Regions from separate parts of the Citrobacter enshiensis genome, predicted to be linked through region 3. Evidence: predicted binding sites of a transcription regulator. Region 3 holds the regulator's gene; each other region holds the start of a gene.
The links. Region 3 encodes Fur, which represses iron uptake genes when iron is present. Its sites were predicted from a motif close to ATAATAATGAGAACNACTATCAA; they were not measured.
Positions count from the first base shown of each region.

Region 1: the regulator Fur is predicted to act here: its motif matches at 2,654-2,676, upstream of feoA (ferrous iron transporter A).
Region 2: the regulator Fur is predicted to act here: its motif matches at 2,180-2,202, upstream of bfd (bacterioferritin-associated ferredoxin).

Region 1 covers NZ_CP119862.1:322,274-326,553, reverse strand. Annotated here, with positions in the region: gene P2W74_RS01445 (Tex family protein) at 1-2,304, shown strand, start outside; gene feoA (ferrous iron transporter A) at 2,793-3,020, shown strand; gene feoB (Fe(2+) transporter permease subunit FeoB) at 3,039-4,280, shown strand, end outside.
Region 2 covers NZ_CP119862.1:388,014-392,293, forward strand. Annotated here, with positions in the region: gene fusA (elongation factor G) at 1-560, shown strand, start outside; partial or broken gene P2W74_RS01765 (GTP-binding protein) at 631-933, shown strand; partial or broken gene P2W74_RS01770 (GTP-binding protein) at 1,005-1,445, shown strand; partial or broken gene P2W74_RS01775 (EF-Tu C-terminal domain-related protein) at 1,460-2,053, shown strand; gene bfd (bacterioferritin-associated ferredoxin) at 2,237-2,431, shown strand; gene bfr (bacterioferritin) at 2,504-2,980, shown strand; gene P2W74_RS01790 (prepilin peptidase) at 2,964-3,443, opposite strand; gene rpsJ (30S ribosomal protein S10) at 3,821-4,132, shown strand; gene rplC (50S ribosomal protein L3) at 4,165-4,280, shown strand, end outside.
Region 3 covers NZ_CP119862.1:3,351,419-3,355,698, reverse strand. Annotated here, with positions in the region: gene chiP (chitoporin ChiP) at 1-997, shown strand, start outside; gene P2W74_RS16145 (ChiQ/YbfN family lipoprotein) at 1,047-1,379, shown strand; gene fur (ferric iron uptake transcriptional regulator) at 1,476-1,922, opposite strand; gene fldA (flavodoxin FldA) at 2,210-2,740, opposite strand; gene ybfE (LexA regulated protein) at 2,891-3,184, opposite strand; gene ybfF (esterase) at 3,313-4,086, opposite strand; gene seqA (replication initiation negative regulator SeqA) at 4,271-4,280, shown strand, end outside.

The DNA.
Region 1 (4,280 bases), 1.9 Mb from region 3:
GCGGGCGAAATTCAGGCACGCGCCGAACAGGTAGAAGCTGCCGTTCGCCTGCTTGACGAAGGGAACACCGTGCCGTTTATCGCACGTTATCGTAAGGAAATCACCGGCGGTCTGGATGATACGCAACTGCGTAACCTGGAAACGCGTCTGGGGTATTTACGCGAACTGGAAGACAGACGTCAGTCGATCCTCAAATCTATTTCCGAGCAAGGCAAACTGACCGATGAGCTGGCAAATGCCATCAACGGTACGTTAAGTAAGACCGAACTCGAAGATCTCTATCTGCCTTATAAACCGAAGCGCCGTACCCGTGGGCAAATCGCCATCGAAGCAGGCCTTGAGCCGCTGGCCGACCTGCTGTGGACCGCCCCGTCTAACGACCCGGAAACAGAAGCCGCCAAATATATCGATGCCGAAAAAGGCGTGGCTGACACCAAAGCAGCGCTCGACGGAGCGCGTTACATCCTGATGGAGCGTTTTGCCGAAGATGCCGCTCTGCTGGCGAAAGTGCGTGATTATTTGTGGAAAAACGCCCACATCGTGGCGACCGTAGTGGCAGGCAAAGAGGAAGAAGGCGCGAAATTCCGCGACTATTTCGACCATCACGAACCGATCTCCTCCGTTCCGTCTCACCGCGCGCTGGCGATGTTCCGCGGTCGTAACGAAGGCGTATTACAGCTCTCACTGAATGCCGATCCGCAGTTCGATGAGCCGCCGAAAGAGAGCCACGGCGAACAGATTATCCAGGACCACCTCGGCCTGCGCCTGAACAACGCCCCGGCGGACAGCTGGCGCAAAGGTGTAGTGAGCTGGACATGGCGTATTAAAGTGCTGATGCACCTCGAAACCGAGCTGATGGGAACCGTGCGCGAGCGCGCGGAGGATGAAGCGATTAACGTCTTCGCCCGTAACCTGCACGATCTGCTGATGGCAGCGCCTGCCGGTCTGCGCGCCACCATGGGTCTCGATCCGGGTCTGCGTACCGGCGTGAAGGTCGCCGTTGTTGACGGTACCGGTAAACTGGTCGCCACCGACACCATTTACCCGCATACCGGTCAGGCAGCCAAAGCCGCCGTCGCGGTTGCCGCGCTGTGCGAAAAATACAACGTTGAGCTGGTCGCCATCGGCAACGGCACCGCATCGCGCGAAACGGAGCGTTTCTTCCTCGACGTACAGAAACAGTTCCCGAAAGTGACCGCCCAGAAGGTGATTGTCAGCGAAGCCGGCGCATCCGTTTACTCGGCTTCCGAACTGGCGGCACTGGAGTTCCCGGACCTCGACGTTTCGCTGCGCGGTGCGGTTTCTATCGCCCGACGTCTGCAAGATCCGCTGGCCGAACTGGTAAAAATCGATCCGAAATCCATCGGTGTAGGCCAGTACCAGCATGACGTCAGCCAGACTCAGCTCGCCCGTAAACTGGACGCCGTGGTCGAAGACTGCGTAAACGCCGTCGGCGTCGATCTGAACACGGCTTCCGTGCCGCTGTTAACCCGCGTGGCAGGTCTGACCCGGATGATGGCGCAAAATATCGTGAGCTGGCGCGATGAGAACGGCCAGTTCCAGAACCGCCAACAGTTGCTGAAAGTGAGCCGTCTGGGGCCAAAAGCCTTTGAACAGTGTGCGGGCTTCCTGCGTATCAACCATGGCGATAACCCGCTGGATGCTTCCACCGTTCACCCGGAAGCGTACCCCATCGTCGAACGCATTCTGGCCGCCACCGAACAGTCATTGCGCGACCTGATGGGCAACAGCAGCGAGTTGCGTAACCTGAAAGCGTCTGACTTTACTGACGAACGCTTCGGGGTGCCGACCGTCACCGATATCATCAAAGAGCTGGAAAAACCGGGTCGCGACCCGCGTCCGGAGTTTAAAACCGCTCAGTTTGCCGATGGTGTGGAGACCATGAACGATCTGCTGCCTGGCATGATCCTGGAAGGCGCAGTCACCAACGTGACTAACTTTGGCGCATTTGTGGATATCGGCGTCCATCAGGACGGTCTGGTGCATATCTCTTCCCTGTCGAACAAGTTCGTTGAAGATCCCCATACCGTGGTGAAAGCGGGCGACATCGTTAAAGTGAAGGTGCTGGAAGTAGACCTGCAACGTAAGCGTATTGCCCTGACCATGCGTCTGGACGAACAGCCAGGTGAAACTAACGCCCGTCGCAGTAGTGGCAGCAATGAACGTGCCCAGGGCAATCGCCCGGCGGCAAAAGCGGCGAAACCGCGCGGTCACGACGCTCAACCTTCCGGTAACAGCGCCATGATGGACGCGCTGGCCGCAGCGATGGGTAAAAAACGCTAACGCCGGTTTTGTTTGCGTCTTCCTGCTTCTGGCACGGCTCTCGTGCCAGAAGCAGCATTCCGTTTTTCTCAGATTCTCAACGTTTCGCCCCTTTCTTCCCGACAAGCAAATCCATTTACGGTTTAACAATTAACGTCTGCAGAATGAATCTGTTAATTAATTTCATCAGGTGAGGATGACACTATTAATTATCACATCGTTAACATATAAAACGTTAATTAAACATTAAGAGGGTTAATTATTGCCGAAGGGCATTACCTGTCCGTAAGGGGAATAAATGTTGAGCCATATCAAGATTGGTTCAATTTATTATACAAAACCACATTCGGTCACATTTTAAGTATTGATGATAGAAACCATTCTCATTATCATTGTACTGTTGATTATTTAATCTTTCCTTCGTTGGCTAATCATCTGGTCTCATGCCCTCCGCTTTAGCGCACCGCATGAGGTAAACATCCAGTTAGCGAGAAACAAAGTAGGCCCCTATGCAATTCACTCCAGACACTGCGTGGAAAATTACCGGCTTTGCCCGTGAAATCAGTCCGGCGTACCGTCAAAAACTGCTTTCCCTCGGCATGCTGCCCGGCTCCTCTTTTAATGTGGTGCGCGTTGCGCCCTTAGGCGACCCTATTCATATCGAAACGCGTCGTGTTAGCCTGGTATTGCGTAAAAAAGATCTGGCCTTATTAGAAGTGGAAGCGGTTTCCTGTTAATACAGTGAGTCTATAAAAATGAAAAAATTAACCATTGGTTTAATTGGCAATCCAAATTCCGGCAAGACAACCTTATTTAACCAGCTCACCGGTGCGCGTCAGCGCGTGGGCAACTGGGCTGGCGTTACCGTCGAACGTAAAGAGGGTCAGTTCGCCACGACCGATAACCAGGTCACGCTGGTCGATTTACCCGGCACCTATTCGCTGACCACCATTTCGTCGCAAACCTCGCTTGATGAGCAAATTGCTTGCCATTACATTCTGAGCGGCGACGCTGACCTGCTGATCAACGTGGTCGATGCCTCTAACCTTGAGCGTAACCTCTACCTGACGTTACAACTGCTTGAATTAGGCATTCCCTGCATTGTCGCACTCAACATGCTGGATATTGCTGAAAAACAGCAGATCCGTATTGATATTGATGCCCTTTCCGCACGCCTTGGCTGTCCGGTCGTACCGCTGGTTTCCACGCGGGGTCGCGGGATTGAAGCGCTGAAATTAGCCATCGACCGCCATCAGGCAAATGACAGCGTTGAGCTGGTGCATTATGCCCAACCGCTGTTACGTGAAGCCCATTCGCTGGCTGATGCGATGTCCCCGGATATGCCGTTGCAACAGCGCCGCTGGCTCGGTCTGCAGATGCTGGAAGGTGATATCTATAGCCGCGCGTATGCCGGTGACGCCGCGCAACGTCTTGACGCCTCAATAACTCGCTTAAGCGAAACGATGGAAGACCCGGCGCTGCACATCGCCGACGCGCGTTACCAGTGTATCGCCGCCATCTGCGACGTGGTGAGCAATACGCTGACCGCCGAACCCAGCCGTTTCACCACGGCGGTGGATAAAATCATCCTTAACCGCTTCCTCGGCCTGCCGATTTTCCTGTTCGTCATGTACCTGATGTTCCTGCTTGCCATTAACATCGGTGGTGCTTTACAGCCGCTGTTTGACGTCGGCTCGGTCGCACTGTTTGTGCATGGTATCCAGTGGATTGGCTACACCCTTCACTTCCCGGAGTGGTTAACTATTTTCCTGGCCCAGGGCCTTGGCGGTGGGATCAACACCGTTCTGCCGCTGGTGCCGCAGATCGGGATGATGTACTTGTTCCTCTCGTTCCTTGAAGACTCCGGTTACATGGCGCGCGCAGCGTTTGTGATGGACCGGTTGATGCAAGCGCTGGGGCTACCGGGTAAGTCATTTGTACCGCTGATTGTGGGCTTTGGTTGCAACGTACCCTCGGTGATGGGCGCGCGTACCCTG
Region 2 (4,280 bases), 2.0 Mb from region 3:
TTATCGACATGTATCCGCTGGAGCCGGGCTCTAACCCGAAAGGTTACGAGTTCATCAACGACATTAAAGGTGGTGTAATTCCTGGCGAATACATCCCTGCCGTTGATAAAGGCATCCAGGAGCAGTTGAAGTCTGGTCCGCTGGCTGGTTACCCGGTAGTAGACATGGGTGTTCGTCTGCACTTCGGTTCTTACCATGACGTTGACTCCTCTGAACTGGCGTTTAAACTGGCTGCTTCTATCGCCTTTAAAGAAGGCTTTAAGAGAGCAAAACCTGTTCTGCTTGAGCCGATCATGAAGGTTGAAGTAGAGACTCCGGAAGAGAACACTGGTGATGTTATCGGTGACTTGAGCCGTCGTCGCGGTATGCTGCGCGGTCAGGAATCTGAAGTAACAGGCGTTAAGATCCACGCTGAAGTTCCGCTGTCTGAAATGTTCGGATATGCAACTCAGCTGCGTTCTCTGACCAAAGGTCGTGCATCATACACGATGGAATTCCTGAAGTATGATGATGCGCCGAACAACGTTGCTCAGGCCGTAATCGAAGCCCGTGGTAAATAAGCCCCGGGGTTAAAACCTAAGTCCCGTGCTCTCTCCTGAAGGGGAGAGCACTATAGTAAGGAATATAGCCGTGTCTAAAGAAAAATTTGAACGTACAAAACCGCACGTTAACGTTGGTACTATCGGCCACGTCGACCACGGTAAAACTACTCTGACCGCTGCAATCACCACCGTACTGGCTAAAACCTACGGCGGTGCTGCTCGTGCATTCGACCAGATCGATAACGCACCGGAAGAAAAAGCTCGTGGTATCACCATCAACACTTCTCACGTTGAATATGACACCCCGACTCGCCACTACGCACACGTAGACTGCCCGGGCCACGCCGACTATGTTAAAAACATGATCACTGGTGCTGCGCAGATGGACGGCGCGATCCTGGTTCTCACGTTGAATATGACACCCCGACTCGCCACTACGCACACGTAGACTGCCCGGGCCACGCCGACTATGTTAAAAACATGATCACTGGTGCTGCGCAGATGGACGGCGCGATCCTGGTTGTTGCTGCGACTGACGGCCCGATGCCGCAGACTCGTGAGCACATCCTGCTGGGTCGTCAGGTAGGCGTTCCGTACATCATCGTGTTCCTGAACAAATGCGACATGGTTGATGACGAAGAGCTGCTGGAACTGGTAGAAATGGAAGTTCGTGAACTTCTGTCTCAGTACGATTTCCCGGGCGACGACACTCCGATCGTTCGTGGTTCTGCTCTGAAAGCGCTGGAAGGCGAAGCAGAGTGGGAAGCGAAAATCATCGAACTGGCTGGCTTCCTGGATTCTTACATCCCAGAACCAGAGCGTGCGATTGACAAGCCGTTCCTGCTGCCTATCGAAGACGTATTCTCCATCTCCGGTCGTGGTACCGTTGTTACCGGTCGTGTAGAGCGCGGTATCGTTCTTACATCCCAGAACCAGAGCGTGCGATTGACAAGCCGTTCCTGCTGCCTATCGAAGACGTATTCTCCATCTCCGGTCGTGGTACCGTTGTTACCGGTCGTGTAGAGCGCGGTATCGTTAAAGTTGGTGAAGAAGTTGAAATCGTTGGTATCAAAGAGACTGCCAAGTCTACCTGTACTGGCGTTGAAATGTTCCGCAAACTGCTGGACGAAGGCCGTGCTGGTGAGAACGTTGGTGTTCTGCTGCGTGGTATCAAACGTGAAGAAATCGAACGTGGTCAGGTACTGGCTAAGCCGGGTTCTATCAAGCCGCACACCAAGTTCGAATCTGAAGTTTATATCCTGTCCAAAGATGAAGGCGGCCGTCATACTCCGTTCTTCAAAGGCTACCGTCCGCAGTTCTACTTCCGTACTACTGACGTGACTGGTACCATCGAACTGCCGGAAGGCGTAGAGATGGTAATGCCGGGCGACAACATCAAAATGGTTGTTACCCTGATTCACCCGATCGCGATGGACGACGGTCTGCGTTTCGCAATCCGTGAAGGCGGCCGTACCGTTGGCGCGGGCGTTGTTGCTAAAGTAATGAGCTAATTATTTAATAATTAGTTTTGAGCTTAAAAAGGGCGCTACGGCGCCCTTTTTGCTGCCTGACATTTAATCTTGTCATATTTATTCGCATTTTTTATTGCTCTCCGGCTGCGTCTATATATTTGTGCTATTGTAATCATAACTATTCTCATTTACACTTTGCGCAGAAATTGAACGGGAGCGATCATGTACGTTTGTTTGTGTAATGGTGTCAGTGATAAAAAAATCCGTCAGGCGGTACGTCAGTTTCATCCACAATCTTTTCAACAATTGCGTAAGTTTATTGCTATTGGAAATCAATGTGGTAAGTGTGTTCGGGCTGCTCGTGAAGTGATGCAGGACGAATTGACACAGATACCGGAATTTAAAGAGATCGCCTGAGTCACATTCTTTTTTTTGACATCCCTGTAGCCCCATCTACTCTTCAAAGAGTGGAAGCGGAGGGACTATAAAATGAAAGGTGATGTTAAAATCATAAGTTATCTCAATAAACTATTGGGTAATGAGCTTGTCGCGATCAACCAGTATTTTCTCCATGCTCGTATGTTTAAAAATTGGGGCCTGATTCGCCTCAATGATGTCGAATACCATGAATCCATTGATGAGATGAAACACGCTGATAAGTACATTGAGCGTATCTTGTTTTTGGAGGGCATTCCAAATTTGCAGGATCTCGGCAAGTTAGGCATTGGTGAAGATGTCGAAGAAATGCTGCAATCCGACCTTCGGCTGGAGCTTGAAGGCGCGAAGGATCTACGTGAAGCTATCGCTTACGCAGATACCGTTCATGATTATGTCAGCAGGGATATGATGATTGAAATTCTTGCAGATGAAGAAGGGCATATCGACTGGCTGGAAACAGAGCTGGATTTAATTTCGAAACTTGGATTGCAAAACTACCTGCAATCACAAATTAAAGTCGCAGACTAACTATCGGCATCAGTGTTTCCCATCCCATGATAAAACCCGCAGCCGCCATATATGGCCCAAAAGGCAGCGGGTTTTTTAATACAGCCTTACCATCCCTGAAGAGATCCATCCCCACTGCGGCGCAGGCCAAAAACGCGGCAATAAACACCAGCATGGGTAATGACTGCCATTCATGCCAGGCGCCCAGGGCGGCAAGAAACTTCACATCACCATAGCCCAATCCTTCTTGTCGGCGAGCCAGACGATAACCCCAGTAGAGAAGGGCGAACAGGACATAGCCAGCGACGGCTCCCCATAGGGCATCGGGCAAGCGTGCGGGCAGGAAAAGCTGATGATAAATGAGACCGCTCCAAAGTAGAGGGCAGGTTAATCGATCGGGTAAAAAACCCGTTCGCAAATCGGTGACCCACAGACGTCCTGATAAAAAAAGGTATGTGAGCAGAAAAGGGAGAGCAGAGTACATGGATAACTCCTGCGTAGACAGTGAGACCACCTTAGCGGCGGTAACTTTTCACGCAATGTCGTATCTGCTGCTTTGTCTCCTCCGTTCCGCAGAAAAAATGAAATGCGGAGTTCTTACAGACAGGATGGAATGGCGCCCGCATTGCCGAAAAATGATTAATATCTACGCGGCGCTTGCGTAAGACTGAGATTTACGTATAATGCGCGGGCTTGTCTAATATTGACAGCGGTTCGATATGAGCCACCGGTACTGCGAAAGCAATACCAGACAATGTTCCCAATCGGGGAACTCTGTAAGAACGGTTACACTCTCCCATCAATCGTAATGGGTTTGAGGAGTAACTATTTCGTCTATAAAATAATTGGAGCTCTGGTCTCATGCAGAACCAAAGAATCCGTATCCGTTTGAAAGCGTTTGATCATCGTCTGATCGATCAATCAACCGCGGAAATCGTCGAGACTGCTAAGCGCACTGGTGCGCAAGTTCGTGGTCCGATCCCGCTGCCGACCCGCAAAGAGCGCTTTACCGTTCTGATCTCCCCGCACGTTAACAAAGATGCGCGTGATCAGTACGAAATTCGCACTCACAAGCGTCTGGTTGACATCGTTGAGCCAACTGAAAAAACCGTTGATGCTCTGATGCGTCTGGACCTGGCTGCCGGTGTAGACGTGCAGATCAGCCTGGGTTAATCAGGTCATCGAGCGATTGAGAGGTTGATACAATGATTGGTTTAGTCGGTAAAAAAGTGGGTATGACCCGCATCTTCACTGAAGATGGCGTATCTATCCCAGTAACCGTAATCGAAGTTGAAGCAAACCGCGTTACTCAGGTTAAAGA
Region 3 (4,280 bases):
TGCAAAATTTAAATATGGTCCGACCTGGGCACGTGCCGGTTATATTCAGCCAACCGGACAGACGCTGTTAGCGCCGCACTGGAGCTTTATGCCGGGTACCTATCAAGGGGCAGAAGCCGGAGCCAACTTTGACTATGGCGATGCGGGTGCGTTGAGCTTCTCCTATATGTGGGCCAACGAGTATAAAGCGCCGTGGCACATTGAAGTGGATAAATTCTACCAGGCTGATAAAAAGACCAAAGTCGATTACCTCCACTCCGTTGGCGCAAAATACGATTTCAAAAATGACCTTATTCTTGAGGCTGCCTTTGGTCAGTCTGAGGGCTATGTCGATCAGTACTTTGCCAAAGCCAGCTACAAATTCGATCTGGGTGGGAATCCGTTTACCACCAGTTACCAGTTCTACGGCGCACGCGATAAAGTTGATGACCGCAGTGTGAACGATATCTACGACGGCACTGCATGGTTGCAGGCACTGACTTTCGGTTACAAAGTGGCGGAAGTGGTCGATCTGCGTCTGGAAGGAACCTGGGTTAAAGCGGACGGGCAGCAGGGTTACTTCTTGCAGCGTATGACGCCGACCTACGCCTCCTCAAACGGTCGTCTGGATGTCTGGTGGGATAACCGTTCCGACTTTAACGCCAACGGCGAAAAAGCGGTCTTCTTCGGCGCGATGTATGACCTGAAGAACTGGAATCTGCCAGGTATGGCGCTGGGAGCATCGTACGTCTATGCCTGGGATGCAAAACCGGCTACCTGGCAGAGCAACCCGGATGCGTTCTACGACAAAAACAAAACCATCGAAGAATCCTCCTACAGTCTTGATGCGGTTTATACCATGCAAGAAGGACGTGCCAAAGGCACCATGTTTAAACTGCACTTCACCGAGTATGACAACCACTCCAACATCCCAAGCTGGAGCGGCGGTTATGGCAACATCTTCCAGGATGAGCGTGACGTGAAGTTCATGGTTATCGCCCCATTCACTATTTTCTGATGCCAGTCGCGGCAGGGTATTTCTCTGCCGCATCGTTGAGGACCGTTATATGAAAAAAATGTTACTCATCGCCATTATGGCGTCAGGGCTGGTGGCCTGCGCGCAATCTCCCGCACCCAAGGAAGATAGCCGCCTTAAAGAGGCATACAGTGCGTGCATTAACACCGCGCAAGGTTCACCGGAAAAAATCGAAGCCTGCCAAAGCGTATTAAATGTGCTGAAAAAAGAAGACCAGCATAAGCAGTTTGCTAACGAAGAAAGCGTGCGGGTACTGGATTACCAGCAATGTATTCAGGCGACACGTACGGGCAATGGTCAGGCGGTACAAGCCGATTGCGATAAAATCTGGAAAGAAATTCGCAGTAAAAACACAGTACAGTAAATGTACTCACTGGAAGGGAAAAAGACCTGCTTTGATAGCGGGTCTTTTTTTGGGCATAAAAAAGCCAACCGCGTGGTTGGCTCTTTGGGGGGCATATTACTTTGCGTCGTGCGCGTGTTCGTCTTCGCGGCAATCGCCTTCAGCGCAGTGACCGTAAAGATAGAGGCTATGGTTGGTTAAACGAATACCATGCTTAGTCGCAATTTCACGTTGGCGCGCTTCGATAGAATCATCGCTGAACTCGATCACTTTGCCACAATCGAGGCAAATAAGATGATCATGATGATGCTGTTGAGTCAGTTCAAAAACGGACTTACCGCCTTCAAAATTGTGGCGGGTCACGATACCGGCGTCATCGAACTGGTTCAGCACGCGATACACGGTCGCCAGACCAATTTCTTCACCCATGTCGATCAGACGTTTATACAAATCTTCCGCACTGACGTGATGGTTATCCGGTCCCTGAAGAACTTCCAGAATTTTTAAACGAGGAAGCGTTACTTTCAGGCCAGCCTTCTTTAATGCGGTATTGTTGTCAGTCATGCGGAATCTGTCCTGTTGCTAAACGATTCACTTCATTAAAGAAGTGACAGTAATTGCACTTGAGAGAATGCGTATCATTATAGAACTGCCATGTCTAAATGAAAACTGCAAGCCTCGGGCAAATATTATTAATCAAAACGTGGTACTGCCTACAATCACACTGTGCAATACCAGAATAACACCCGAACATTGTACAGGGATGGGCAGGAAAGTTACAAATTTGTAGCAATTATTTTGATTGGTTTTATCTATTGATGCGGCGCAGATAGTTTCTGCGCCGCACGAAATCAGGCGTTGATGATTTCGTCGAGATGCAGTTCGGCAGAAATCTGTTTAACCCATTTTTCAACGCGCTCAGCGGTCAGTTCCGGCTGACGGTCTTCGTCGATAGCCAGACCGACAAAATGATCGTCATCAGCAAGACCTTTGGAAGCTTCGAAGTGATAGCCAGCGGTTGGCCAGTGACCTACGATGGTCGCGCCGCGCGGTTCGATAATGTCGCGGATGGTGCCCAGCGCATCGCAGAAGTATTCTGCGTAGTCTTCCTGATCGCCGCAGCCAAACAGAGCCACCAGTTTACCATTGAAATCAATGTCTTCGAGGGTAGGGAAGAAGTCATCCCAGTCGCACTGTGCTTCACCGTAGTACCAGGTTGGAATACCTAACAGCAGAATGTCATACCCTTCCAGGTCTTCTTTACTGCTTTTCGCAATGTCATGAACATCGGCAACGTCTTTACCAAGCTGTTTTTGAATCATTTTTGCGATATTTTCGGTATTACCGGTGTCGCTGCCGAAAAAGATGCCAGTGATTGCCATGAGTAAAATAACCTCTTGAAACTTATTGAAATGGTGGTGGCGTATTGCCCACGGATAAGGGCAATCATAGCAGATCAGTCAGGCATGCGGAAACAGCAAACACGCAGGACTGCACTCTGTGCTACACGATTTATGATTTAGAGCAGAAATTCAGACAGACCCCTGGCCACGCAGCGAGATAAGCTGGTTTGTCAGCATCTCTTCAATGAGCTCACTGCGGCTCATATTGCGTGCTTCCGCCAGTTCATTCAGCGCATCCACGGCATCAGCATTCAGCTTCAGTTCGACACGCTTAAGCCCACGAACCTTGTCGCGTTTAAGCTGATTACGCTTGTTAATGCGTAGCTGTTCATCACGCGAAAGCGGATTGGTTTTGGGTCGTCCCGGGCGACGCTCGTGCGCGAACAGATCTAATGTCGTACGGTCCGTTTGTTCTTTGGCCATGATTTTGGTGACTTCGGGGAAACAATCAGCCAGGCGTATGCCCGGATGGATAGCGCGCCATCATACATCAGCGAGTGAGGCACGCCAACGTCCACGCACGTAATCGCGCGCGGACGCTGAGTTTTTAATCAGTTAGCCTTATCCGCCAGATACCGGCGTATCGCGCGTAGCACGGCATCCGGTTTTTCTGCATGCACCCAATGGCCAGCACCCGCAATCACATGCGCCCGGGCCTGAGGAAATTGGGTCAGTAAATCGTGACGATAGGCCTCGGTGACGTAGGGGGAATTGCCGCCTGGGATAAACAATGCCGGATGATCCCAGGCGGGAATGGTTTCCCACCCCACGATATGCGGGTACTGCTCCCACAATACGGGCACGTTAAAGCGCCACTCGCCATCGACATACGACTTTAACAGGAACTGGATCACGCCTTCTTCCTGGAGGTGCTGGCGCATGACGGCTGCCGCCTGCTGGCGTGTTTGCGCGTCAGATTCGGTCACGGCGTTGATCGCGGCAAAGATCTCATCGTGGCGGCGCACGTGATAATCAACCGGCGCAATATCAATCGCCACCAGTTGATCAATACGATCCGGCGCCAGTGCGGTCAGCGCCATGACGGCTTTTCCGCCCATTGAGTGACCAATGAAGGTGGCTTTTTCGATATTCGCAGCGTCCAGGGTATCCAGCAGATCCTGCGCCATCGCCGGGTAATTCATCTCCGCTGAGCGGGGAGAAAGACCGTGGTTACGCATATCAACCTGGATGATGTCGTGATCCTCTACAAGATCGCGCGCCAGTATGCCGAGGTTATCAAGGCTACCAAACAAGCCGTGAACAAGGACGATGGGAGAATTATTGTGCAGCTTTTGTGCAGATTGCGCTCGGATGTTCAATTTCATGGCAAAGTTCTTTTTTTCGCTCTGTCGGGTTAGGGTATTATGTTGACCATTCTGCCACGGGGCTGCAACAACTACGGTTTACTCCGAGTTTTTCTGACAGCCTGGCTTGACGCTATCCGCTGTTGGGATTTGCCCCTATAATCCCAACGACTTGTATTCAGATAAGACACCGCACTGGATTAAGATGAAAACGA